DNA from 2 places in the Cytobacillus sp. FSL R7-0696 genome. Region 1 is predicted to be linked to the other one. Evidence: a T-box and tRNA genes for the amino acid it is inferred to sense, from the RefSeq annotation. Region 1 holds a T-box; the other holds one or more tRNA genes.

Evidence for each region. A T-box is a leader RNA that pairs with one kind of tRNA and senses whether it is charged. The one in region 1 lies ahead of pheS (phenylalanine--tRNA ligase subunit alpha), so its partner is inferred to be a tRNA-Phe.
Region 2: it has a tRNA-Phe gene. The T-box ahead of pheS (phenylalanine--tRNA ligase subunit alpha) is inferred to sense a tRNA for this amino acid. The anticodon was not compared.

The regions. Positions count from the first base shown of each region.
Region 1 covers NZ_JBBOWA010000001.1:3,009,503-3,021,356, forward strand. The annotation lists gene MKX29_RS15625 (M42 family metallopeptidase) at 1-512, shown strand, start outside; gene sspI (small acid-soluble spore protein SspI) at 548-754, opposite strand; gene MKX29_RS15635 (TrmH family RNA methyltransferase) at 882-1,640, shown strand; T-box leader at 1,714-1,963, shown strand; gene pheS (phenylalanine--tRNA ligase subunit alpha) at 2,018-3,055, shown strand; gene pheT (phenylalanine--tRNA ligase subunit beta) at 3,073-5,487, shown strand; gene rnhC (ribonuclease HIII) at 5,772-6,716, opposite strand; gene zapA (cell division protein ZapA) at 6,833-7,093, shown strand; gene MKX29_RS15660 (CvpA family protein) at 7,102-7,641, shown strand; gene polX (DNA polymerase/3'-5' exonuclease PolX) at 7,814-9,532, shown strand; gene MKX29_RS15670 (endonuclease MutS2) at 9,574-11,854, shown strand, end outside.
Region 2 covers NZ_JBBOWA010000001.1:2,767,971-2,779,824, reverse strand. The annotation lists gene MKX29_RS14545 (glycogen/starch/alpha-glucan phosphorylase) at 1-1,332, opposite strand, end outside; gene glgA (glycogen synthase GlgA) at 1,322-2,773, opposite strand; gene MKX29_RS14535 (sugar phosphate nucleotidyltransferase) at 2,770-3,798, opposite strand; gene MKX29_RS14530 (glucose-1-phosphate adenylyltransferase) at 3,836-4,978, opposite strand; gene glgB (1,4-alpha-glucan branching enzyme) at 4,971-6,860, opposite strand; tRNA gene MKX29_RS14520 (tRNA-Glu) at 7,039-7,110, opposite strand; tRNA gene MKX29_RS14515 (tRNA-Ser) at 7,114-7,204, opposite strand; tRNA gene MKX29_RS14510 (tRNA-Asn) at 7,208-7,282, opposite strand; tRNA gene MKX29_RS14505 (tRNA-Ile) at 7,293-7,369, opposite strand; tRNA gene MKX29_RS14500 (tRNA-Gly) at 7,377-7,447, opposite strand; tRNA gene MKX29_RS14495 (tRNA-His) at 7,450-7,525, opposite strand; tRNA gene MKX29_RS14490 (tRNA-Phe) at 7,535-7,607, opposite strand; tRNA gene MKX29_RS14485 (tRNA-Asp) at 7,627-7,703, opposite strand; tRNA gene MKX29_RS14480 (tRNA-Met) at 7,707-7,780, opposite strand; tRNA gene MKX29_RS14475 (tRNA-Ser) at 7,794-7,886, opposite strand; tRNA gene MKX29_RS14470 (tRNA-Ile) at 7,893-7,969, opposite strand; tRNA gene MKX29_RS14465 (tRNA-Met) at 7,983-8,059, opposite strand; tRNA gene MKX29_RS14460 (tRNA-Ala) at 8,085-8,160, opposite strand; tRNA gene MKX29_RS14455 (tRNA-Pro) at 8,183-8,259, opposite strand; tRNA gene MKX29_RS14450 (tRNA-Arg) at 8,268-8,341, opposite strand; tRNA gene MKX29_RS14445 (tRNA-Leu) at 8,357-8,445, opposite strand; tRNA gene MKX29_RS14440 (tRNA-Gly) at 8,452-8,526, opposite strand; tRNA gene MKX29_RS14435 (tRNA-Leu) at 8,539-8,623, opposite strand; tRNA gene MKX29_RS14430 (tRNA-Lys) at 8,641-8,716, opposite strand; tRNA gene MKX29_RS14425 (tRNA-Thr) at 8,731-8,806, opposite strand; tRNA gene MKX29_RS14420 (tRNA-Val) at 8,823-8,898, opposite strand; rRNA gene rrf (5S ribosomal RNA) at 8,908-9,024, opposite strand; rRNA gene MKX29_RS14410 (23S ribosomal RNA) at 9,336-11,854, opposite strand, start outside.

The DNA.
Region 1 (11,854 bases):
AAGTGCTAGAAGGGTTGAAAAATGAGAACCATCCAAATACAGTATATGCGGTTGGAACGGTACAAGAAGAAGTTGGCTTGCGTGGGGCAAAAACAGCTGCACAAATGATTGAGCCTGATATCGGTATCGCTGTTGATGTTGGTATACCAGGAGATACACCAGGTGTAACAGAAAAGGATGCGTTAAGTAAATTAGGTGATGGTCCTCAAATTATTCTCTATGACGCTTCTATGGTGTCACATAAGGGCTTAAGAGATTTTGTAACAGATACAGCAGATGAGCTCAATATTCCATATCAGTTTGATTCTGTACCAGGTGGTGGAACGGATGCAGGATCCATACATTTAACATATAAAGGTGTGCCAGCGCTTTCAATTACAATTGCAACAAGATATATTCATTCACATGCGGGTATTCTTCATCGTGATGATTTTGAAAACGCAGTAAAACTGATTACAGCTGTTATTAAAAGACTAGATAACGATACAGTTGCAAAAATAACTTTTGAATAGAAAAAAAAACAGCCTGATGAAAGGCTGTTTTTTTCTTATTGTAAGCCGTTTTCTAACGTCTCTAGCATTTCTTTTTTTTCAGTTTCAGATGAATTTTGCCAAATGACTTCAAATAATACGCCAAGACCAGGGAGCATTTTCTCTTCGCCTGTTTGTATAGCATCAACAATAGTATCTTTTAATTCATCTTGTGAATTACCTGAAACATTGTGTAAGATGGCATTACGTAAATTTAAGTTCATAAAAGTAAACACATCCTTCGTTAGAATTCGTTACGATTATAGGGTTTCTCATTTAAGATTTATTATGTATGCGTTTTTCGGTATAATGAAATATTAATGGCACGTGTTTTATTGAAGGAGCGAAAAAATGAAGTACTTACAATCCGCAAAAAATCCACAGGTGAAGCAGTGGAAAAAGCTTCTCAAAAGGAAAGAAAGAGATGTAACAGGTACTTTTCTTGTTGAAGGATTTCACCTTGTTGAAGAAGCATTAAAAGAAAATCGTGTAAAAGAGTTAATGATTAGTGAGGAAAAGGATATACCAAAAAGTTGGAATGTAGGAGACTGTTCGATTTATATCCTACCGCCACATGTGATTGGAGACTTAACTGATACACAAACACCGCAAGGAATTGTGGCCGTATGTTATCAAGAAGAAGAGAGATCTTTCGATTCGCTTGGTACGAAGAAATTATTACTATTAGATGAAGTGCAAGATCCCGGAAACTTAGGAACAATGATTCGTACAGCTGATGCGGCTGGCATGGATGCGGTTATCATCGGTCAGGGCACAGTGGACCCTTATAATCCAAAGGTTTTACGTTCCGCTCAAGGTAGTCACTTCCATTTACCAATTATCCATGGCAAGTTGGATGTATGGATGAAGGAGTTAAAGGAAAATAATATTCCTGTATACGGTACAGCATTAGAAGGAGGCAAAGAATATCAAAGCTTTGCTCCACTGGATGAATTTGCATTGCTCGTTGGTAATGAAGGGAACGGTGTAAATAAAGATTTACTTACACAAACAACAGCCAATCTGTATATTCCTTTATACGGTAAGAGTGAGTCCTTAAATGTAGCTGTAGCAGCAGGTATATTGCTATATTATTTGCGAAACGAATAATGAGTAAAAAAATCGTGAGAACAATTTGAATGTCGACTCATAATGTAATATAATAAATAGCAAAATGAAATAATTAAAAGCTATGATAGAGACAAAGTAAAGTATGTTTTGTTCATAATAGGGAGAAAATGCCTGAGACTGAAAGCATTTTTATGAGCGACTTACTCGAAATTTCAGCTCTTGAGCAGACATCGGGACCATCGAATATTTTCGATGTAAAGATGCACCGGCTTTTTGCCGTTATCGAAATGAAGCGAATATAACATGTTTTTTATTGTTGTATTAAAAAGGGTGGTACCGCGATTCCAAACCTCGTCCCTTTCATGGGATAAGGTTTTTTATTTTGTCAAAAAAGTATTAAAAGGAGGAGTTTCAAGATGCAAGAGCGTTTAAAAGAATTGCAAGCAGAAGCGTTAGAGAAGGTTTCTGCGGCAATAGATTTAAAAGAATTAAATGATATCCGCGTTGCTTATTTAGGTAAGAAAGGCCCAATCACAGAAGTACTAAAAGGAATGGGGAAACTTTCTGCAGAAGAACGTCCAAAAATGGGTGCATTAGCAAATGAAGTACGTGATCAAATTACGCAAGGAATAACGGCAAAACAAGTGCAGTTAGAAGAAGCGCAAATTCAAGCTAAGCTTGCTGCAGAAACGATTGATGTGACATTACCAGGTCGTCCTATACATACCGGTAATCATCATTCATTAACAAGGGTTGTTGAAGAAATTGAGGACTTATTCATTGGAATGGGCTATACCGTAGCGGAAGGACCTGAAGTGGAGAAGGATTATTATAATTTTGAAGCATTGAACTTACCAAAAGGTCACCCTGCACGTGATATGCAAGATTCATTCTATATTACAGAAGATATATTATTACGCACACATACTTCGCCTGTGCAAGCTAGAACGATGGAAAAGCATGAGGGGAAAGGTCCAGTGAAAATCATTTGTCCAGGAAAAGTATTCCGTCGTGATAATGATGATGCGACTCATTCTCATCAATTTATGCAAATTGAAGGACTTGTGATAGATGAAAATATTCGCATGACAGACTTAAAGGGTACGCTAGAAGTATTTGCGAAAAAAATGTTTGGTGAAGAGAGAGAAATTCGCCTTCGTCCAAGTTTCTTCCCATTTACTGAGCCATCTGTAGAAATGGATATTTCTTGTATGATTTGCTCTGGAAAAGGCTGTAATGTATGTAAAACAACCGGTTGGATTGAGATTTTAGGTGCAGGAATGGTACACCCAAATGTACTTGAAATGGCAGGTTTTGATTCTAAAAAATATACAGGTTTTGCCTTTGGAATGGGCGCTGAGCGTATTGCAATGTTGAAATACGGTGTCGATGATATTCGTCATTTCTATACAAATGATAGTAGATTCTTAAAGCAATTCTCAATTCATGAATAAAGGGGGAGGACAACGATATGTATGTTTCATATAAATGGTTACAAGAATATGTTGACTTATCTGGGATTACACCAGAAGAATTAGCAGAGAAAATTACAAAGAGCGGGATTGAAGTTGAAGGTGTAGAGACACTTGATGAAGGAATTAAGGGTGTTGTCGTCGGCTATGTAGCTGAAAAAGAGAAACATCCAAGTGCTGATAAATTAAATATTTGTCAAGTAGACCTTGGCGATGGCGAACTTGTGCAAATCATTTGTGGGGCTCCTAATGTTGATAAAGGACAAAAGGTGGCAGTTGCAACTGTAGGTGCAGTATTACCGGGGAATTTTAAAATTAAAAAAGCAAAATTACGTGGCGAAGCTTCGAATGGTATGATTTGTTCTCTTCAAGAACTAGGCTTTGAAAGTAAGTTAGTCGCTAAAGATTATAGTGAAGGTATCTATGTGTTTCCAGCAGATACAGAGCTTGGAACCAATGCATTAGAGCAATTGCACAGAGATGATCAAGTATTAGAATTAGGGTTAACACCGAACCGTGCAGATTGCCAAAGTATGCTAGGTGTTGCCTATGAAGTCGCTGCTATTTTAGGGAAAGATGTGAAATTACCGCAGCCAAAGGTAGAGACTGTTTCTGAGAGGGCCGCTGATTACATCACTGTAAATGTAGAAGCAGCAGATGATAATCCATTATATGTCGCTAAAGTAATCAAAAATGTAAAAATCGCTCCGTCACCACTATGGTTACAAGCTCGTTTAACAGCAGCTGGTATTCGTCCACATAATAATGTTGTTGATATTACGAACTATATTTTGCTTGAATACGGTCAGCCTTTACACGCGTTTGATTATGATCGCCTAGGTTCGAAAGAGATTCTTGTTCGCCGTGCCAACCAAGGTGAAAAAATCACTACGCTTGATGATGCTGAAAGAGAATTAACAACTGATCACCTAGTTATCACAAATGGGGAAGCACCAGTTGCTTTAGCTGGTGTAATGGGTGGAGCGAATTCAGAAGTTGGTAATGAAACAACGACCGTACTACTTGAATCAGCTTACTTCACTGGCGGTGCGATTAGAAAGTCCTCGAAAGATCACGGATTAAGAAGTGAAGCGAGTGCGCGTTATGAAAAAGGTGTTGATCCACAGCGTGTTCGTCCAGCAGCAGAAAGAGCAGCGCAGTTACTCACGCAATACGCAGGCGGAGAAGTATTAGAGGGATCAGTAGAGGTTGACACGTTAAAAGTAGAACCCACGGTTATCACCATTACCATTGATAAAATCAATCGTGTCCTTGGAACATCGTTACTAGTGAGTGAAGCAAAAGATATTTTAGAAAGACTGCAATTCAAGACAGTGGTTGAAGAGAATGAAATGACAGTAACAGTGCCAACAAGACGTGGGGATATTACAATAGAAGAGGATCTTGTAGAAGAAGTGGGTCGCCTATACGGATACGATAATCTTGCTTCAACATTGCCTGGTGGAACGGCTTCAGCAGGTAGTTTAACGCCTTATCAAAAGAAACGACGTATCGTTCGTCAATATTTGGAAGGCGCGGGATTATATCAAGCCATCACTTATTCTTTAACGAGTGAAGATAAAGCGCAAAACTATTCCTTAGAAGCTAGAGACCCAATCAAGCTTGCGATGCCGATGAGTGAAGAGCGGAGTGTGTTACGTCTAAGCTTAACTCCGCATTTACTAGAAGTCCTTAAATATAATAGTGCAAGACAAATTGACGCTACTGCTATTTACGAAACAGGCTCTATTTTCTTACGTACAGCTGAGAATGAGTTGCCTGAGGAAAAAGAACATTTAGCTGCGGCCATTACAGGTTTATGGGAGTTACATCAATGGCAAGGGGAGAAAAAGCCAGTTGATTTCTTTGTTCTGAAAGGAATTCTAGAAGGGTTATTTAGTAAACTTGGCTTGTTAGAACAAATCACGTTTACCAAATTTGAGAAAGATGGGCTACATCCAGGTCGCTCAGCAGAAGTATTTCTAAATGAAACGAGTATAGGGTTTATTGGTCAAGTTCATCCAAATGTTGAAAAAGAATTAGACTTAAAAGAAACGTATGTTTTTGAATTGTCATTAGAGAAATTATTACATGCTGAAATTAAACCTTTACGCTATGAAGCTATTCCTCGTTATCCATCTATTACGAGAGATATTGCTTTAGTGGTCGATCAAACAACGACGGCTCAAGCATTAAGCACTGTCATTCGTGAAGCAGGCGGCAAATTACTAAAAGACGTTCATGTATTTGATTTATATGAAGGCGATCGAATGGAAGAAGGTAAAAAATCAATTGCCTATTCACTGAAATATTTTGATCCAGAACGGACTCTTACAGATGAAGATGTTGTAAAAGCCCATGACAAAGTGTTAAAAGCATTAGAAGCAAAAACTGGTGCTGTCCTTCGTGGATAAATAATCATCAAAGTGATACTCACCGTTATTTTTCGGTAGTATCACTTTTTTTGTACAGTGTAATTGAAAAGAACAATTAGCTACTTAAGAGACTATAGATATAGGAAGAAATAAGAGCAAGAAAGTGGTAATACGAAGAAACACTGGTCCCAGAAGAAGCGCCATGCTGAGAACGCAGTATAAGGGAAAAATACTGTATCAGAAGCAGCACACAAGCTGAGAGATTGAGAGCCGCCAGCAAAAGAAAAAATCCGCTCTTCATAAAAGAGCGGCGCCCGATTGCCTTATGCTTTATACTTCTTTCTATAAAGAGCTTTTGCTTTATCGGTGTTAGCAAAATGGAGTTTCACAAAGTGCCTTAGAGAATCTTCACCATGGATATGTATTAATTTCGCACCGCATTCGTCAACCTTAGGACCGGCACCTTTTGTTAGTGGAAAGCCAGCCTTTTTACTTAATTCCTCGAATCGAAGGAGAAACGCATAGCGTGCAAGGATTGATGCGGCTGCCACAGCGATATGTACAGATTCACCTTTCGTGCTGAAATATACATTTTCTCTTTGTATATTGGCTTGAGATTTTAAATAATTATAATATACTCCTTCTTGAGCAAATTGATCGATTAAGACGGCGTCTGGCTTCTCTGGAGACATTTTTTCAAGCACACTATTAATAGCTTGGTTATGAAGGAGAGCTTTTAGTTTTCCTTGAGACATTCCTTTTTGTTGCATGTTGTTATATTTATCATTATGTAGTGTAAGTAAACTAAAGGGAATGACATCTTTAATTTGTTTAGCGATTTGGATAATTCTCTGATCATTTAAATTCTTAGAGTCTTGCACGCCAAGCTCTTTTAATAGCGGAATCTTTGTTGCACTTACATAAGCTGCTACTACTGTCATTGGTCCAAAGTAATCTCCTGTCCCAACTTCATCTGAGCCAACAACGGATAAAGATGCAAAATGATCCGGTAATTTGGATCCTTTTGGCAAGCTGGCTTTCTTTTTCGGTGCGACTTCGCTATTGGAGCCCCCCCATTTATCTGCTTCTGATTGACAGCCTGCTCCTTGAAATAATACTTTACCTGATTTGTAGGCAGTAATTGTACAGTTGTTTGTTTTGGCCGTGAAAATACTACCGGGAGGCTGTTTCGGTGATAGTAGAGCTTGGTAATGTGTTTTCATTTGTTGCAGTTCTGCTGTAGACTTTTTTAATACTATTTGACTCATAATTGATTCCTCCTATTTTGACAATTCCTCTGTCTTTTTGACAAGCTTTGACTTCCCTCAAAAAATGGTTCGTGTTATGATAATGTTTAGGATTCTTCAGAATGGGGGCTTGTATGTTGTCAAATACTGATAAAAACCGAACAAGGGTTGATATATATGGTATCCCGTATACAATTGTCGGCACGGAGAGCTCCAGCCACATCCGTTTAGTTGCATCCATGGTGGATGAAACAATGAGAGATATTAGTGCAAAGAATCCTTCGCTCGATATTAGTAAACTTGCTGTTTTAACAGCTGTGAACACAATGAACGATTATTTGAAACTTAAAGACGAAGTAGAACGTCTTAAAGAAGAATTAAATAGAGTAAAGGACTGACACGAATTATGCTTGATCTTGCCATTATTATCATGTTAATCTTCGGGTTTTTCATAGGTCTACGAAGAGGATTAATTCTTCAAGCTATCCATCTATTAGGCTTTATTGTCGCCTTCGTTGTGGCAAGACTATACTATGAGCCTTTAGCTCCTAAATTAACCTTATGGATTCCATATCCGAACTTCGGGAATTCACAGCTTGAAACGATTTTAGGTAACACAGACTTAGAGACAGCTTATTATCGCGCAATTGCGTTTGCAATCATTTTCTTTGCAGTTAAGATTGTATTACAAATTATCGGCAGTATGCTAGATTTTCTCGCAAGTTTTCCGATATTAAAACAATTAAACAGTTGGGCTGGAAGTATTTTAGGATTTATAGAAGTTTATCTTATCATGTTTATCTTATTATACATAGCAGCATTATTGCCAATAGATAGTGTGCAGTCAACTCTAGACGGCTCTTTTATGGCAAACTTTATTATTGAGCATACACCAGTGTTTTCCCAGCAGATAAAAGAGTTATGGATTGATTATGTAGCTTCTTAACTTCTCTACCTTAGGAAGAGAAGTTTTCTTTATTTAAAGCCAATCTTTTTTTGATAGGTCTACCATTAAGGGGCGAGACTGTCTGGAACGGTGGAAATATTGTATGATTTTATAGGTAGTAAGAAAACGGGAAAGACTAAGAAAATATGAAGGTAAATGAGGCGATACACTTATGACAATTAATAAAAAGGATGTTGTTCATTTATTAGAAACGATTGCTATTTATATGGAGTTAAAGGGCGAGAACCCTTTTAAAACAGCTGCCTTTCGTAAAGCAGCAACGGCGTTAGAGACAAGTGATTTAACGTTGGATGAAATAGAGGATTATACGAAGTTACCTGGTATCGGTAAGGGTACTTCTGCTGTTATCACAGAGTTTGTAGAAGAAGGCACAACGAGTGCACTTGATGAATTAAAGAAAGAGGTACCAGCAGGTTTGATTCCACTTTTGCAATTGCCGGGTTTAGGTGGTAAAAAAATTGCTAAATTGTATAAAGAGCTTGGGGTTAAGAATGCTGAAGATTTAAGAACGGCTTGTAATGATCATCAAGTACAAGCTTTAGCCGGATTTGGGAAGAAAACAGAAGAAAAAATTCTCGAAGCATTAGCTAATGTGGGAACTAGACCGGAACGCTTGCCTCTTGCTTTTATGCTACCGATTGCTGAGAAAATTGAAGGATTTTTATCTTCATTTATAGATATCGACCGTTTTTCTCGAGCAGGTAGTATTAGAAGAATGAGAGAGACGATTAAAGATTTGGACTTTATTATTTCAACGACGGTTCCTGCTTCAGTGAAAGAACAGCTTTTACAAATAGGAGAGATTAAAGAAGTGATTGCGGCAGGAGAAACAAAAGTTTCTGTAGTGCTTGCAGAAAAATATGATGTCTCTGTTGATTTTAGAATTGTAACTCCTGAAGAGTTTGCTTCTACACTTCACCATTTTACCGGTTCTAAAGACCATAATGTTCGTATGCGTCAATTGGCGAAGGAACGGGGAGAAAAAATCAGTGAGTATGGTGTAGAAGATATAGAAAAAGGAACGATTAAAACGTTCCAAACAGAAGAAGATTTTTATGCTCATTTTAATTTACCTTTGTTTCCTCCTGAAATTCGTGAAGACGGTCAGGAAGTTGAGACATATACTGCAAACACGCCACTTATAGAAAACGAAGATATCAAGGGCGATCTTCATATGCATACAACATGGAGTGATGGTGCTAATTCAATTGAAGAGATGATTGCTGCCTGTCGCACAAAGGGTTATCGTTATATGGCAATTACGGACCATTCGCAATATTTAAAAGTAGCGAATGGATTAACAAAGGAACGGTTATTAAAACAAAAAGAAATCATTCACGAAATCAATGAAAAATATGATGATTTTCAAGTTTTGTCTGGGATAGAAATGGATATTTTACCGGATGGTTCCCTAGATTATGAAGATGATGTGCTGAAAGAGATGGATATTGTTATTGCTTCTATTCATTCAGCTTTTTCACAATCAGAAGAGCAAATCATGTACCGATTAGAAAATGCGATGAGAAACCCACATGTTGATATTATTGCTCATCCCACAGGCCGGTTGATTGGGAGACGGGATGGTTATGCTGTCAACATTGAGAAATTAATTGCATTAGCAAAAGAGACGAATACGGTACTTGAATTAAATGCTAACCCGAATCGGTTAGACCTCGCAACAGAAGCATTAAAATTAGCACAAGAATCTGATGTGAAGATTGTCATTAATACTGATGCTCATAAAATAGAAACACTCGATCATATGGAAGTGGGTGTATCAGCTGCAAAAAAAGCATGGTTATTAAAAGATACGGTCCTTAATACATTTGAAGCCGATGATTTATTACAGTTTTTAAAGAGTCGTAAGTAAAGAGAGCGGATTGATAAGGAAAAATGAAGGGGGATTACTTCATGCAAGATAGAATTTTGAAAATGCTCGAATTTCATAAAGTGAAAGAACAGCTTTTAAACTATGTGTCCTCAAGCCTCGGGAAGAAAAAAGCGGAAGATTTAGTACCGTCAACAGATTTTTCCGAAGTGATTAAGTTGCAAAACGAAACGGATGAAGCAGCTCAAGTGTTACGTATGAGAGGTAGTGTACCTTTAGGGGGGATTTTTGACATTACTCCTCACTTAAAACGAACAAAGATTGGTGCAATGTTGAGTCCGCATGAACTGATGCAAATAGCCAGTACGATTCATGTAAGTCGACAAATGAAGCGTTTCATTGAAGATTTTGCTGATGAAGAAGAAAATGAAATACCAATCTTGTTCAGCTATAGTGAAAAAATCATTGTTCTAGTTGAGCTAGAAACGGCGATTAGAAATAGTATTGACGAAAATGGAGATGTACTTGATAGTGCGAGTGAAAACTTACGCCAATTAAGGACACAATTAAGAACGAGAGAGAGTCGGGTACGAGATAAATTAGAATCAATGATTCGTTCGTCCAGCGCACAGAAAATGCTTTCTGATGCGATTATTACTATTCGTAATGATCGTTTCGTTATTCCTGTTAAACAAGAATATCGTGGTCATTATGGTGGTATTATTCATGATCAAAGTTCTTCTGGGCAGACATTATTTATAGAACCACAGTCTATTGTTCAACTAAATAATGAATTACAAAATATCAGGGTAAAAGAGCAGCAAGAAATTGAGAAAATCCTGATTCAGCTATCATTATTAACGAATGAGTATAATAATGAACTACAAACCATTGTTTATGTTTTAGGTGAAATGGATTTTATGTTCACAAAAGCAAGATATGGAAAGAGCATAAAGGCAAGTAAACCATCTGTAAACGACAAAGGTCATATTAGGCTTTTCAAAGCTCGTCATCCATTGATTCCAGCCAATGAAGTCGTAGCGAACGACATAACGATGGGAGAAGCTTATTCTTCCATCGTTATTACGGGACCGAATACAGGTGGTAAGACAGTCACATTAAAAACAGTTGGTCTTTCTACATTGATGGCACAGGCAGGATTACAAATTCCTGCTTTAGACGGGTCAGAAGTAGCGGTATTTGGCGCTGTTTATGCTGATATCGGTGATGAACAGTCAATTGAACAGAGTTTAAGTACTTTCTCGTCACATATGGTCAATATAGTTGATATTTTAGAAAAAGTGGACGGTAATAGTTTAGTCCTTTTTGATGAATTAGGTGCAGGAACAGACCCGCAAGAAGGGGCAGCTTTAGCCATTTCTATTTTGGATGAAGTGTATAACAGAGGAGCTAAAGTCATTGCAACAACCCATTATCCCGAGTTAAAAGCCTATGGTTACAATCGTGAGGGGGTTGTAAATGCCAGTGTTGAATTTAATGTAGAAACGTTAAGTCCTACTTATAAATTATTGATTGGCGTTCCTGGTCGTAGTAATGCTTTTGAAATTTCAGGACGACTTGGTTTAAATGAACGTGTAATTACCAATGCCAAGGAATATATAAGTGCTGATAGTAACAAAGTAGAAAATATGATTGCCTCATTGGAAAGTAGTAAAAAGCAAGCGGAGGCAGAGCGTGAAGAAGCATATGCATTATTAAAAAACGCTGAGAAGCTTCATAAAGATTTGCAAAAACAAATGGTTTCCTACTATGAAGAAAAAGATGAGCTAGAACAAAAAGCAAAGGAAGAAGCCGCATCTATTGTAGAGAAAGCGAAAGAAGAAGCAGAAAGCATTATTAGCGAACTTAGACAAATGCGCATAGAAAAGCATGCAGAAGTTAAAGAGCATGAACTGATTGAAGCAAGAAAACGTCTATCTGACGCCGCACCTGAAATAGTGAAGAAACAAAAGAAAAAAAGTGCAAATCAAACCCATCAATTCCAGCCTGGAGATGAAGTAAAGGTATTAAGTTTCGGTCAAAAAGGCCAGCTATTAGAAAAACTAGCTGAAAAAGAATGGAGTGTCCAAATCGGCATTTTAAAAATGAAGGTGGAAGAAAAAGATTTAGAGTTTATTAAAACACCTAAGCCGGTGGAAACAAAACCAATGGCCACTGTAAAAGGAAAAGATTATCATGTTAGTTTGGAGCTGGACCTCAGAGGCGAAAGATATGAAAACGCTCTTTTGAGAGTCGAGAAATATATTGATGATGCTCTTCTAGCAGGTTATCCGCGCGTGTCTATCATTCACGGAAAAGGAACGGGTGCTCTAAGGCAAGGTGTGCAAGAGTATTTACGAAATC
Region 2 (11,854 bases), 240 kb from region 1:
CTTCTTAGGAAAAAATTGATAAAATGAATGCATTTCGCGATATTTTAATATCTCTGTATGGAGTGCAGCCACTCCGTTTACACTATGGCTACCTACAATAGCCAAATGAGCCATTTTTACTTGGTCATGAGCAATAATCGCCATGTTTTCGATATGCTGCCATTTGCCAGGATACTTTTCCCAAAGCTTTGCACAGAACCGTTCATTGATCTCATTTACAATCATATACATTCTTGGTAATAACGGTTGGAAAATACGAACTGGCCATTTTTCTAGTGCTTCAGATAAGGTCGTATGATTAGTGTAAGAAATTGTTTGTGTAGTTACTTCCCAGGCATCATCCCAACCAAGATTTTCTTCATCAATTAATATCCTCATTAATTCTGGAATCGCTAATACTGGATGCGTATCATTAATATGAATACTAATATATTGATGGAATTCCTTCATATCCTTATGCTGTCGTTTAAATGAGCGTATGATCGACTGAAGACTTGCACGAACTAAAAAATATTGTTGTTTTAACCTCAGTATCTTGCCTTCATCTTGCGTATCATCAGGATATAAAAACTCAGATATTGCTTCAGTCTCTTTTTTATATTTTAATACATCTTGATTGGTTGGATAACGGACTGGCTCTGCACTCCATAACCTAAGTGTATTAATCGTTTCAGTATGATACCCGACGACTGGCATATCATATGGTACTGCAGTCACTCTTTCAGCATGGATATGTTGAAACACTTGTCTGCCATTTTCTTCACGTATATCTACTTCTCCCCAAAACGGAATTTCAACTGATAAATCTGCCTTTCTCACCTCCCAGACATGACCATTTCTTAACCATTGATCGGGTAGTTCTACTTGATATCCATCAACCACTTTTTGTTCGAATAACCCGTGCTTGTATCTAATCCCACAACCATGGCCAGGCAAATTAAGAGAAGCTAATGAGTCAAGGAAACAGGCTGCTAATCGACCTAAACCTCCATTACCTAATCCTGCATCTGATTCTACTTCCTCTAAAGAGCTTAATTCGATACCTAAATCTTGCAACCCAGCAGACACCACTTGCTCTATCCCTAAATTTAATAAGTTGTTTCGAAGTAGTCGACCTAATAAAAACTCTATCGACAAATAATAAACCTGCTTTACTTGGTCTATCCTGTAACGCTCATTGGTATTAATCCATTCCGTACTTACATACTCACGTATTAATAAGCCCAATGTATAGTAATGATCTTTTTCTGTGCTATCAGCAAAGCTTTTTCCGCATGTCATCTCTAGCTTCTTTAAAAATGCCTCTTTAAATTCTTCTGTATTAGAAAACATGGCTCTCACTCCTAGAGATCACATCTGAATATAATTGATTATATTTAAAAGCGGATTGTGCCCAACTATAATCTTTTTCCATAGCAGTTATAACTAATTGACTCCACAGTGGTTGATTCCGATAATATGCTAGTGCTCGACGATAAGTATAGAGCATATCATGTGCGTTAAAATTTTTAAAAGTGAACCCCCAGCCCTCACCTGTCTGGTCATTATAAGACTGTACGGTATCATTCAACCCTCCTGTTTCTCTTACTATAGGAATGGCACCATATTTCATCGCAATGAGTTGACCTAATCCACAAGGCTCGAACTTAGACGGCATCAAAAATAGATCAGCACCCGCATATACTTGATGCGCTACTTCTTCATTGAACCCAATATAACATTTACATTTTTCCCCGTAATTTGCTTCCATTTTTCTGAAGAAATCTTCAAACACTATATCGCCTGTACCAATAAGAATAAATTGCACATTTTCTTGCATCATTTCATGGAATACTCTCTCTATTAAGTCCATACCTTTTTGTTTTGTTAACCTTGTGATCATAGCCACAATGGGGGTATTCCGATCTATCTTTAAATCGAATATTTTTTGTAAATATGCCTTGTTTTCCTTCTTTAATAGCCATTGCTCTGAATGAAATGCTTGATAAATCGTCGCATCTTTCTCTGGGTGATAGACGTCTTCATCAATTCCATTCAATATCCCAATTAAATGGTCATTTCTTTCCTGTAACAAACCATTTAATCCCTCACCAAAATAATCTGTTAGAATCTCATCTCTATACGTAGGACTTACAGTTGTTATTTGATCAGCTGATACTATGGCACCTTTCATAAAATTAATACAATCATAATACTTTAATTGATCTTCACGATAATACTCAAACCCCAACCCAAACAAATCATGAATGGCATCTTTAGGGAAGACACCTTGAAAGTGTAGATTATGAATCGTAAAGACTGTTTTAATCAATTCATACCCACTTCTTTTTTGATAATGAACTCTTAATAAAAAAGGAATCATGCCTGTATGCCAATCATGGCAATGAATAATATCAGGATAATAGTCGAGCTGTGCCAGTGTTTCTAATACAGCTCTATTAAAATAAGCAAATCGCTCACCATCATCATCGTAACCATATAATTTTTCTCTCTTAAAATAGTATTCATTATCTACAAAATAAAAAGTAATATCATTTAACTCGAGCACTTCAATTCCACAATATTGATTGCGCCAGCCAACAGCGACTACGAATTCGGCTATCTTTTTTGTCTTATTCTTATATAAGGCAGGGATGTTCCCATACTTTGGTAATATTATTCTTACTTCCGTCCCTTGTTTCGTTAATTCCTTCGGTAACGAACCTGCGACATCTGCTAATCCACCTGATTTAAAAAAAGGGACACATTCTGAGACGGCAAATAATACTTTCACGAATTCATCAACGCTCCTTGAATTGACCCTTTTTTAACAACAAAAGGGACCGATTGTGTGCCTGTTAAGTAGGTTCCTTCTTCTACTTTCACATCTTTATCTAAAATAACAGAATCTAATACACACCCCTCTTGAATCTCACATTTCTGCATAATCACACAGTTTCTTACTATCGTATTTTTACCGACTTTTACACCCCTAGCAATAATACTATATTCTACTTTTCCTTCTATTTGGCAACCGTTGGCCACAATAGAATTCTTTACTTCACAACCATTTAGATATCTTGTTGGCGGTTCATCTTTTACTTTTGTATAGATTGGAAAATCTCTTAAAAATAAATTTCTCCAGACATCAGGGGTTAGTAGTTCCATGCTCGCTTGAAAATAAGATTGGACAGAATCGATAGTTACTGCCTCCCCCTTATATTCATAATGACAAATTGTGTAAGGCTGATGGATATCAGCCATAATATCACTTATGCATGTATAACCTGTTTGTCTGCGAGTTTGAATCATATCTATTAGAAGATCTTTTTTGACCAAATACATCTCTAAAGGTTGATTTAGCTGTTGAATTGACGTAATATCACAGCCAGATTGAATATGCCGCTGTAAAACTGGTGAGAAATCAATATTACAAACGGTATAGCAATTAGCAATTAATGCATAATCTTGTGAACTACGATAAAAATAATCAATGTTAGCAACAAAATGATTAAATGAACCAATCCCACTATTTGAACTATCAATCATCGGTGATGGGAAGAAGAAAAGACCATCTCTTTTTCTATCTAAATCCCAGTTCTTCCCCGATCCTAGATGATCCATCAAAGATCGGTATTGATATTTCGGAAAAATCGCCACACTCTCTATTCCTGAATTGACCATATTAGAGAGAATAAAATCTATTAGTCTATATCTTCCAGCAAAAGGAACAGCAGCTAAAGAACGATGAAGGGTTAACTCATCCAGTCCCTTATGATAAGTTGTCGCATCAATGACTCCTAATAAACGATTATTCAATCAATATCCCCCCAGTAAAAATCATACGGTTCTACATTTATGCAAAATGACAAATACTTTCTGGCGTGATTAACAATGCTTCACTTGTTTCTTTTCTTTCTTTAATTACTGTCCCATCTGGTATAACTATATTTGAAGGGACAATGACCTTTTCTAATATGACATTCTTACCAATCCTTGTATTTGGCATAACTACTGATTCTTTAATAACAGACCCTTTATCAATCGCTACACCTTGAAAGAGAACTGATTTGATTACCTCGCCTTCAATCGTACATCCTTCATTTACTAAAGATTGTTTGACCTTTGCTTGTGGAGAAATATATTGTGGAGGATGGTTAGGATTAACTGAGTAAATTCTCCAGTCTTGATCAAAAAGATTTAACTCACAATTTTCATCTAATAAATCCATATTAGCTTCCCATAGACTTTGAACTGTACCGACGTCTTTCCAATAACCATTAAAAGGATAGGCATAAAGTTTCTTATTTAACTTCAACATCTCAGGAATAATATCTTTTCCAAAATCATGGCTTGAGTCCTTATTTTGATTATCCTTTTGTAAAAACTCATTTAGTACTGACCATTTAAAGATATAAATGCCCATTGATGCTAAATTATTCTTTGCTTGCTCAGGTTTTTCTTCAAAATCTTCTATTCTCATATCTAAAGAAGTATTCATAATACCAAAACGATTTGTTTCATGCCACGGGACCTCTATAACAGAGATTGTCGCATCAGCTCCTTTACTAATATGGTAATCTAGCATTAAGTCATAGTTCATTTTGTAAATATGGTCACCTGATAAAATTAATACATATTCGGGGTTATGTTGCTCTAAATAATTGATATTTTGATAGATAGCACTTGCCGTACCTGTATACCATTTGACTTCAGAAGATTCACTGTAAGGGGGAAGTACTGTCACACCGCCATTTCTTCTATCCAAATCCCATGCGCTTCCTATGCCAATATATGAATTGAGTATTAGCGGTTGATATTGTGTTAGTACACCGACTGTATCGATACCTGAATTTGTACAATTACTAAGTGTAAAATCGATGATGCGGTATTTACCTCCAAAAGGGACAGCTGGTTTAGCAAGCTCCTTCGTCAAAGAATTAAGGCGGCTTCCTTTACCTCCAGCAAGCAGCATCGCTACACATTTCTTGTTAGCCATTTACAACATCACTCCTTTTTCTTTTTCTAACAGGACGTAAAACTGAAATACCGAATGGTGGTATCGTCATTTCGATGCTGTATGGTTTTCCATGGTAGGATTGTTTTTTTGTATTTAATACTCGTTTATTAATACAATGAGAGCCACCAAATTCATGATTATCACTATTAAACACTTCTCTATAACTCCCATTTTTAGGAACACCCATTCGAAAATTCATATATACTTGAGGGGAAAAGTTACATACAACAATTAATATTTCTTCTTCTTCTACTCCTTTACGAATAAATGAAAAAATGGATTGCTGATGGTTATTAGCATCAATCCACTCAAAACCTTCTGATCTGTGGTCCCATTCATATAATGATTTAGATCTCTTATATAACTTTATTAACTTCTTCACATAATGATTCGTTTTTGCATGCATTTCATACTGAAGTAAGTGCCAATCCAACTGTTCTTCATCTTTCCACTCGGCAAATTGTCCTAGCTCAAACCCCATAAATAACAGCTTTTTACCTGGATGTGTCATCATAAAACCTAAGAGCAAACGATATTGGGCAAATTTTTGCCAATAATCTCCTGGCATCTTGTCTAGCAGGGATTTCTTCCCATGGACAACCTCATCATGTGATAACGGTAAGAGAAAATTTTCGGAGTATGCATACATTAAAGAAAAAGTCATTTTATTATGGTGGTATTGTCGTTCACCTGGGGCTTTCTCCATATAAGATAATACATCATTCATCCACCCCATATTCCATTTATAACTGAAACCTAATCCGCCATAGTGAACAGGAGCCGTTACTTGGGGCCAATCAGTAGAATCCTCTGCCATCATCAAGATAGAGGGATCATAAGCAAACACAGCTTTATTTAATTTCTGTAAAAATTGAATACCAAATGGATTTTCCCTCTTCTCGTTATTAGGCCAAAAAATAATATTTGATACTGCATCAATTCTAAATCCATCGACATGGTATTTTTCCATCCAAAAAATAGCATTGGATATGAGGAAACTATGAACCTCTGTTTTACTTAAATTAAAATTAGCTGTACCCCAAACAAAATTTTCCCTATCAGCTTCTGTTTCGTATTCATAAACATATTCACCATCTAAACAATATAGCCCATGTTGATCTTTACAGAAATGTCCTGGTACCCAATCTAAAATAACACCAATATTATTTTGATGGCATTGATCGATAAAAAACATTAAATCTTTTGGTTCACCATATCTACTCGTAGCCGAATAATAGCCTGTTCCTTGATACCCCCATGAACGATCATAAGGGTGTTCAATTATAGGCATCAATTCAATATGTGTAAAACCATGCTCCTTTACGTAAGGAATGATTTCTTCTGCTAGTTCACTGTATGTCAATAAAAGGCCATTCCTCTTTTTCCATGTACCTAGATGCATCTCATATATCATCATAGGTTCTGAAAATGCTTTCCTTTGTTGTTTTTCCTTTTGCCAGCCTTGGTCCTTCCATTTGTAATCTTCTAAAGAATAGACAATCGAAGCAGTTCTGGGTCGTAATTCTGAACAAAAAGCAAAAGGATCAGCCTTTAAAAAAGTTTGTTCATCCTTGTTCTTAATTGCATATTTATAAATTTCTCCTGTTAAATCTCCATCTAGCTGAATTGTCCATATCCCCTCATTATTTACTTTTTCCAATGAAAAACCTTCGCCATTCCAATGATTAAAAGAGCCAACTAATGATATTGAGGAGGCATGTGGAGCATAGATAGTAAAGCAAGTAACCCAATTATCTCCTTCTTTATGACGGTGTGATCCAAACAGTTCGTATGCCTTAAATAAGCTTCCTTCATGAAACAAGTGCATTTCGAATTCAGTGGGGTATGCAGTTGTATTCATTCTAATTCATTCCACTCCTTGTATTACATTACTCTTTCTTAATTAATTCGTCTTAAGTATAAAAATCCCTTGTTAATTTTCAAATTATTTTGACATCTAATGACAGATAATATAACATCCAAAAGTGTTAGCCACATAAAAAAGAAGCTGTCAACTTATGTTGACAGCTTCTTTTTTATGACCCCTACGGGATTCGAACCCGTGTTACCGCCGTGAAAGGGCGGTGTCTTAACCGCTTGACCAAGGGGCCAACTGGCGGAGAAGGAGGGATTTGAACCCTCGCGCCGGTTGCCCGACCTACACCCTTAGCAGGGGCGCCTCTTCAGCCACTTGAGTACTTCTCCATATGGCTCCGCAGGTAGGATTCGAACCTACGACCGTTCGGTTAACAGCCGAATGCTCTACCACTGAGCTACTGCGGAATAATATAAATGGTGGGCCTAAATGGACTCGAACCATCGACCTCACGCTTATCAGGCGTGCGCTCTAACCAGCTGAGCTATAGGCCCCTATTTAAGCGGGTGAAGGGAATCGAACCCTCATCATCAGCTTGGAAGGCTGAGGTTTTACCACTAAACTACACCCGCAATGGGGCGGCTGATGGGAATCGAACCCACGAATGTCGGAACCACAATCCGATGCGTTAACCACTTCGCCACAACCGCCATAAAAAATGGCTCAGGACGGAATCGAACCGCCGACACAAGGATTTTCAGTCCTTTGCTCTACCGACTGAGCTACTGAGCCAAAATAATAAATATGTAAATGGCGGTCCGGACGGGACTCGAACCCGCGACCTCCTGCGTGACAGGCAGGCATTCTAACCAACTGAACTACCGGACCAGATTGCGGGGGCAGGATTTGAACCTGCGACCTTCGGGTTATGAGCCCGACGAGCTACCGGACTGCTCCACCCCGCGATAATAATATGAATGGCGGAGGAAGAGGGATTCGAACCCCCGCGGGCTTTAACACCCCTGTCGGTTTTCAAGACCGATCCCTTCAGCCAGACTTGGGTATTCCTCCGAATAATGGTGGACCTTGTAGGACTCGAACCTACGACCGGACGGTTATGAGCCGTCTGCTCTAACCAGCTGAGCTAAAGGTCCATCATTCTATCTATGGTAGCGGCGGAGGGGATCGAACCCCCGACCTCACGGGTATGAACCGTACGCTCTAGCCAGCTGAGCTACACCGCCATAGAATATATTGTATAAAATTAATTGGTGGAGCCTAGCGGGATCGAACCGCTGACCTCCTGCGTGCAAAGCAGGCGCTCTCCCAGCTGAGCTAAGGCCCCTAAAATAAATATGTATATCTAGTGGTCGGGAAGACAGGATTCGAACCTGCGACCCCTTGGTCCCAAACCAAGTGCTCTACCAAGCTGAGCTACTTCCCGAAACATAACGCGCCCGAGAGGAGTCGAACCCCTAACCTTTTGATCCGTAGTCAAACGCTCTATCCAATTGAGCTACGGGCGCTTAATTTTAAAAGAATGGTGCCGAGGACCGGAATCGAACCGGTACGGTAGTCACCTACCGCAGGATTTTAAGTCCTGTGCGTCTGCCAGTTCCGCCACCCCGGCACATATTGGAGCGGAAGACGGGATTCGAACCCGCGACCCTCACCTTGGCAAGGTGATGTTCTACCACTGAACTACTTCCGCAAATATTTAAAATGGTGCGGGTGAAGGGAGTCGAACCCCCACGCCTTGCGGCGCCAGATCCTAAGTCTGGTGCGTCTGCCAATTCCGCCACACCCGCATATTAAGATGATCAAATGGTGAGCCATGAAGGACTCGAACCTTCGACCCTCTGATTAAAAGTCAGATGCTCTACCAACTGAGCTAATGGCTCGTACAAAGCACGAGTGGTGCCGGCCAGAGGACTTGAACCCCCAACCTACTGATTACAAGTCAGTTGCTCTACCAATTGAGCTAGGCCGGCAAATACACACAAAAAATGGTGGAGGATGACGGGATCGAACCGCCGACCCTCTGCTTGTAAGGCAGATGCTCTCCCAGCTGAGCTAATCCTCCAATATGTATGCCCGGCAACGTCCTACTCTCACAAGGGGACAGCCCCTAACTACCATCGGCGCTGAGAAGCTTAACTTCCGTGTTCGGTATGGGAACGGGTGTGACCTTCTCGCTATCGCCACCGGACTTTTTAAAGACATTTATTATTATAACGTCTTTTATGAAAATTTCAAGAGAAATTTTAAATCATTCTCTGAAAACTAGGTAATGTTGAAGAAGATTATTTTGAGTAATCGCCTGAATGCGTGCTGACGTACTACATAAGTAGTGCTGTCTAGCTGCGGCGGCTTGGAGCCGCCCGCATTTCGTATTGTCTAGCTACAGCGCCTAGGTGCTCGAGGTCATAAGTCAAATCTGTCATGAGGTTAAAGAACAACCTCCTGTCAAATCTGCCTTATGCTTGTCGCACCTGTGCAAGGCGCTTTCGCTTTTCGTTTTTGGTTAAGTCCTCGATCGATTAGTATTAGTCAGCTGCATGTGTCGCCACACTTCCACCTCTAACCTATCAACCTGATCATCTTTCAGGGATCTTACTAGCTTGCGCTATGGGAAATCTCATCTCGAGGGGGGCTTCATGCTTAGATGCTTTCAGCACTTATCCCTTCCGCACATAGCTACCCAGCGATGCCTTTGGCAAGACAACTGGTACACCAGCGGTGCGTCCATCCCGGTCCTCTCGTACTAAGGACAGCTCCTCTCAAATTTCCTGCGCCCACGACGGATAGGGACCGAACTGTCTCACGACGTTCTGAACCCAGCTCGCGTACCGCTTTAATGGGCGAACAGCCCAACCCTTGGGACCGACTACAGCCCCAGGATGCGATGAGCCGACATCGAGGTGCCAAACCTCCCCGTCGATGTGGACTCTTGGGGGAGATAAGCCTGTTATCCCCGGGGTAGCTTTTATCCGTTGAGCGATGGCCCTTCCATGCGGAACCACCGGATCACTAAGCCCGACTTTCGTCCCTGCTCGACTTGTAGGTCTCGCAGTCAAGCTCCCTTGTGCCTTTACACTCTACGAATGATTTCCAACCATTCTGAGGGAACCTTTGGGCGCCTCCGTTACTCTTTAGGAGGCGACCGCCCCAGTCAAACTGCCCACCTGACACTGTCTCCCATCCCGATAAGGGATGTGGGTTAGAATTTCAATACAGCCAGGGTAGTATCCCACCGACGCCTCCACCGAAGCTAGCGCTCCGGCTTCTAAGGCTCCTACCTATCCTGTACAAGCTGTACCAAAATTCAATATCAGGCTACAGTAAAGCTCCACGGGGTCTTTCCGTCCTGTCGCGGGTAACCTGCATCTTCACAGGTACTATAATTTCACCGAGTCTCTCGTTGAGACAGTGCCCAGATCGTTACGCCTTTCGTGCGGGTCGGAACTTACCCGACAAGGAATTTCGCTACCTTAGGACCGTTATAGTTACGGCCGCCGTTTACTGGGGCTTCGATTCAAAGCTTCGCGTGAGCTAACCTCTCCTCTTAACCTTCCAGCACCGGGCAGGCGTCAGCCCCTATACTTCGCCTTGCGGCTTCGCAGAGACCTGTGTTTTTGCTAAACAGTCGCCTGGGCCTATTCACTGCGGCTCATCAAGGCTTTAACACCCTAATGAGCACCCCTTCTCCCGAAGTTACGGGGTCATTTTGCCGAGTTCCTTAACGAGAGTTCTCTCGCTCACCTTAGGATTCTCTCCTCGCCTACCTGTGTCGGTTTGCGGTACGGGCACCTTATTCCTCGCTAGAGGCTTTTCTTGGCAGTGTGGAATCAAGAACTTCGGTACTAAATTTCCCTCGCTATCACAGCTCAAGGTATATGACCATGGGATTTGCCTCATGGTCCCTCTAACTGCTTAGACGCACATCCAATCGTGCGCTTACCCTATCCTCCTGCGTCCCCCCATCACTCAAACAGAATACGGTGGTACAGGAATATCAACCTGTTGTCCATCGCCTACGCTTTTCAGCCTCGGCTTAGGTCCCGACTAACCCTGAGCGGACGAGCCTTCCTCAGGAAACCTTAGGCATTCGGTGGATGGGATTCTCACCCATCTTTCGCTACTCATACCGGCATTCTCACTTCTAAGCGCTCCACCAGTCCTTACGGTCTAGCTTCAACGCCCTTAGAACGCTCTCCTACCACTGAACATCAACGATGTTCAATCCACAGCTTCGGTGATACGTTTAGCCCCGGTACATTTTCGGCGCGGAGTCACTCGACCAGTGAGCTATTACGCACTCTTTAAATGGTGGCTGCTTCTAAGCCAACATCCTGGTTGTCTAAGCAACTCCACATCCTTTTCCACTTAACGTATACTTTGGGACCTTAGCTGGTGGTCTGGGCTGTTTCCCTCTTGACTACGGATCTTATCACTCGCAGTCTGACTCCCATGGATAAATCTTTGGCATTCGGAGTTTGTCTGAATTCGGTAACCCGATGAGGGCCCCTAGTCCAAACAGTGCTCTACCTCCAAGATTCTTACGCATGAGGCTAGCCCTAAAGCTATTTCGGAGAGAACCAGCTATCTCCAAGTTCGATTGGAATTTCTCCGCTACCCACACCTCATCCCCGCACTTTTCAACGTACGTGGGTTCGGGCCTCCATCCAGTGTTACCTGGACTTCACCCTGGACATGGGTAGATCACCTGGTTTCGGGTCTACGACCACATACTCATTCGCCCTATTCAGACTCGCTTTCGCTACGGCTCCGTCTGTCCAACTTAACCTCGCATGTAATCGTAACTCGCCGGTTCATTCTACAAAAGGCACGCTATCACCCATTAACGGGCTCTAACTACTTGTAGGCACACGGTTTCAGGATCTCTTTCACTCCCCTTCCGGGGTGCTTTTCACCTTTCCCTCACGGTACTGGTTCACTATCGGTCACTAGGGAGTATTTAGCCTTGGGAGATGGTCCTCCCTGCTTCCGACGGGATTTCTCGTGTCCCGCCGTACTCA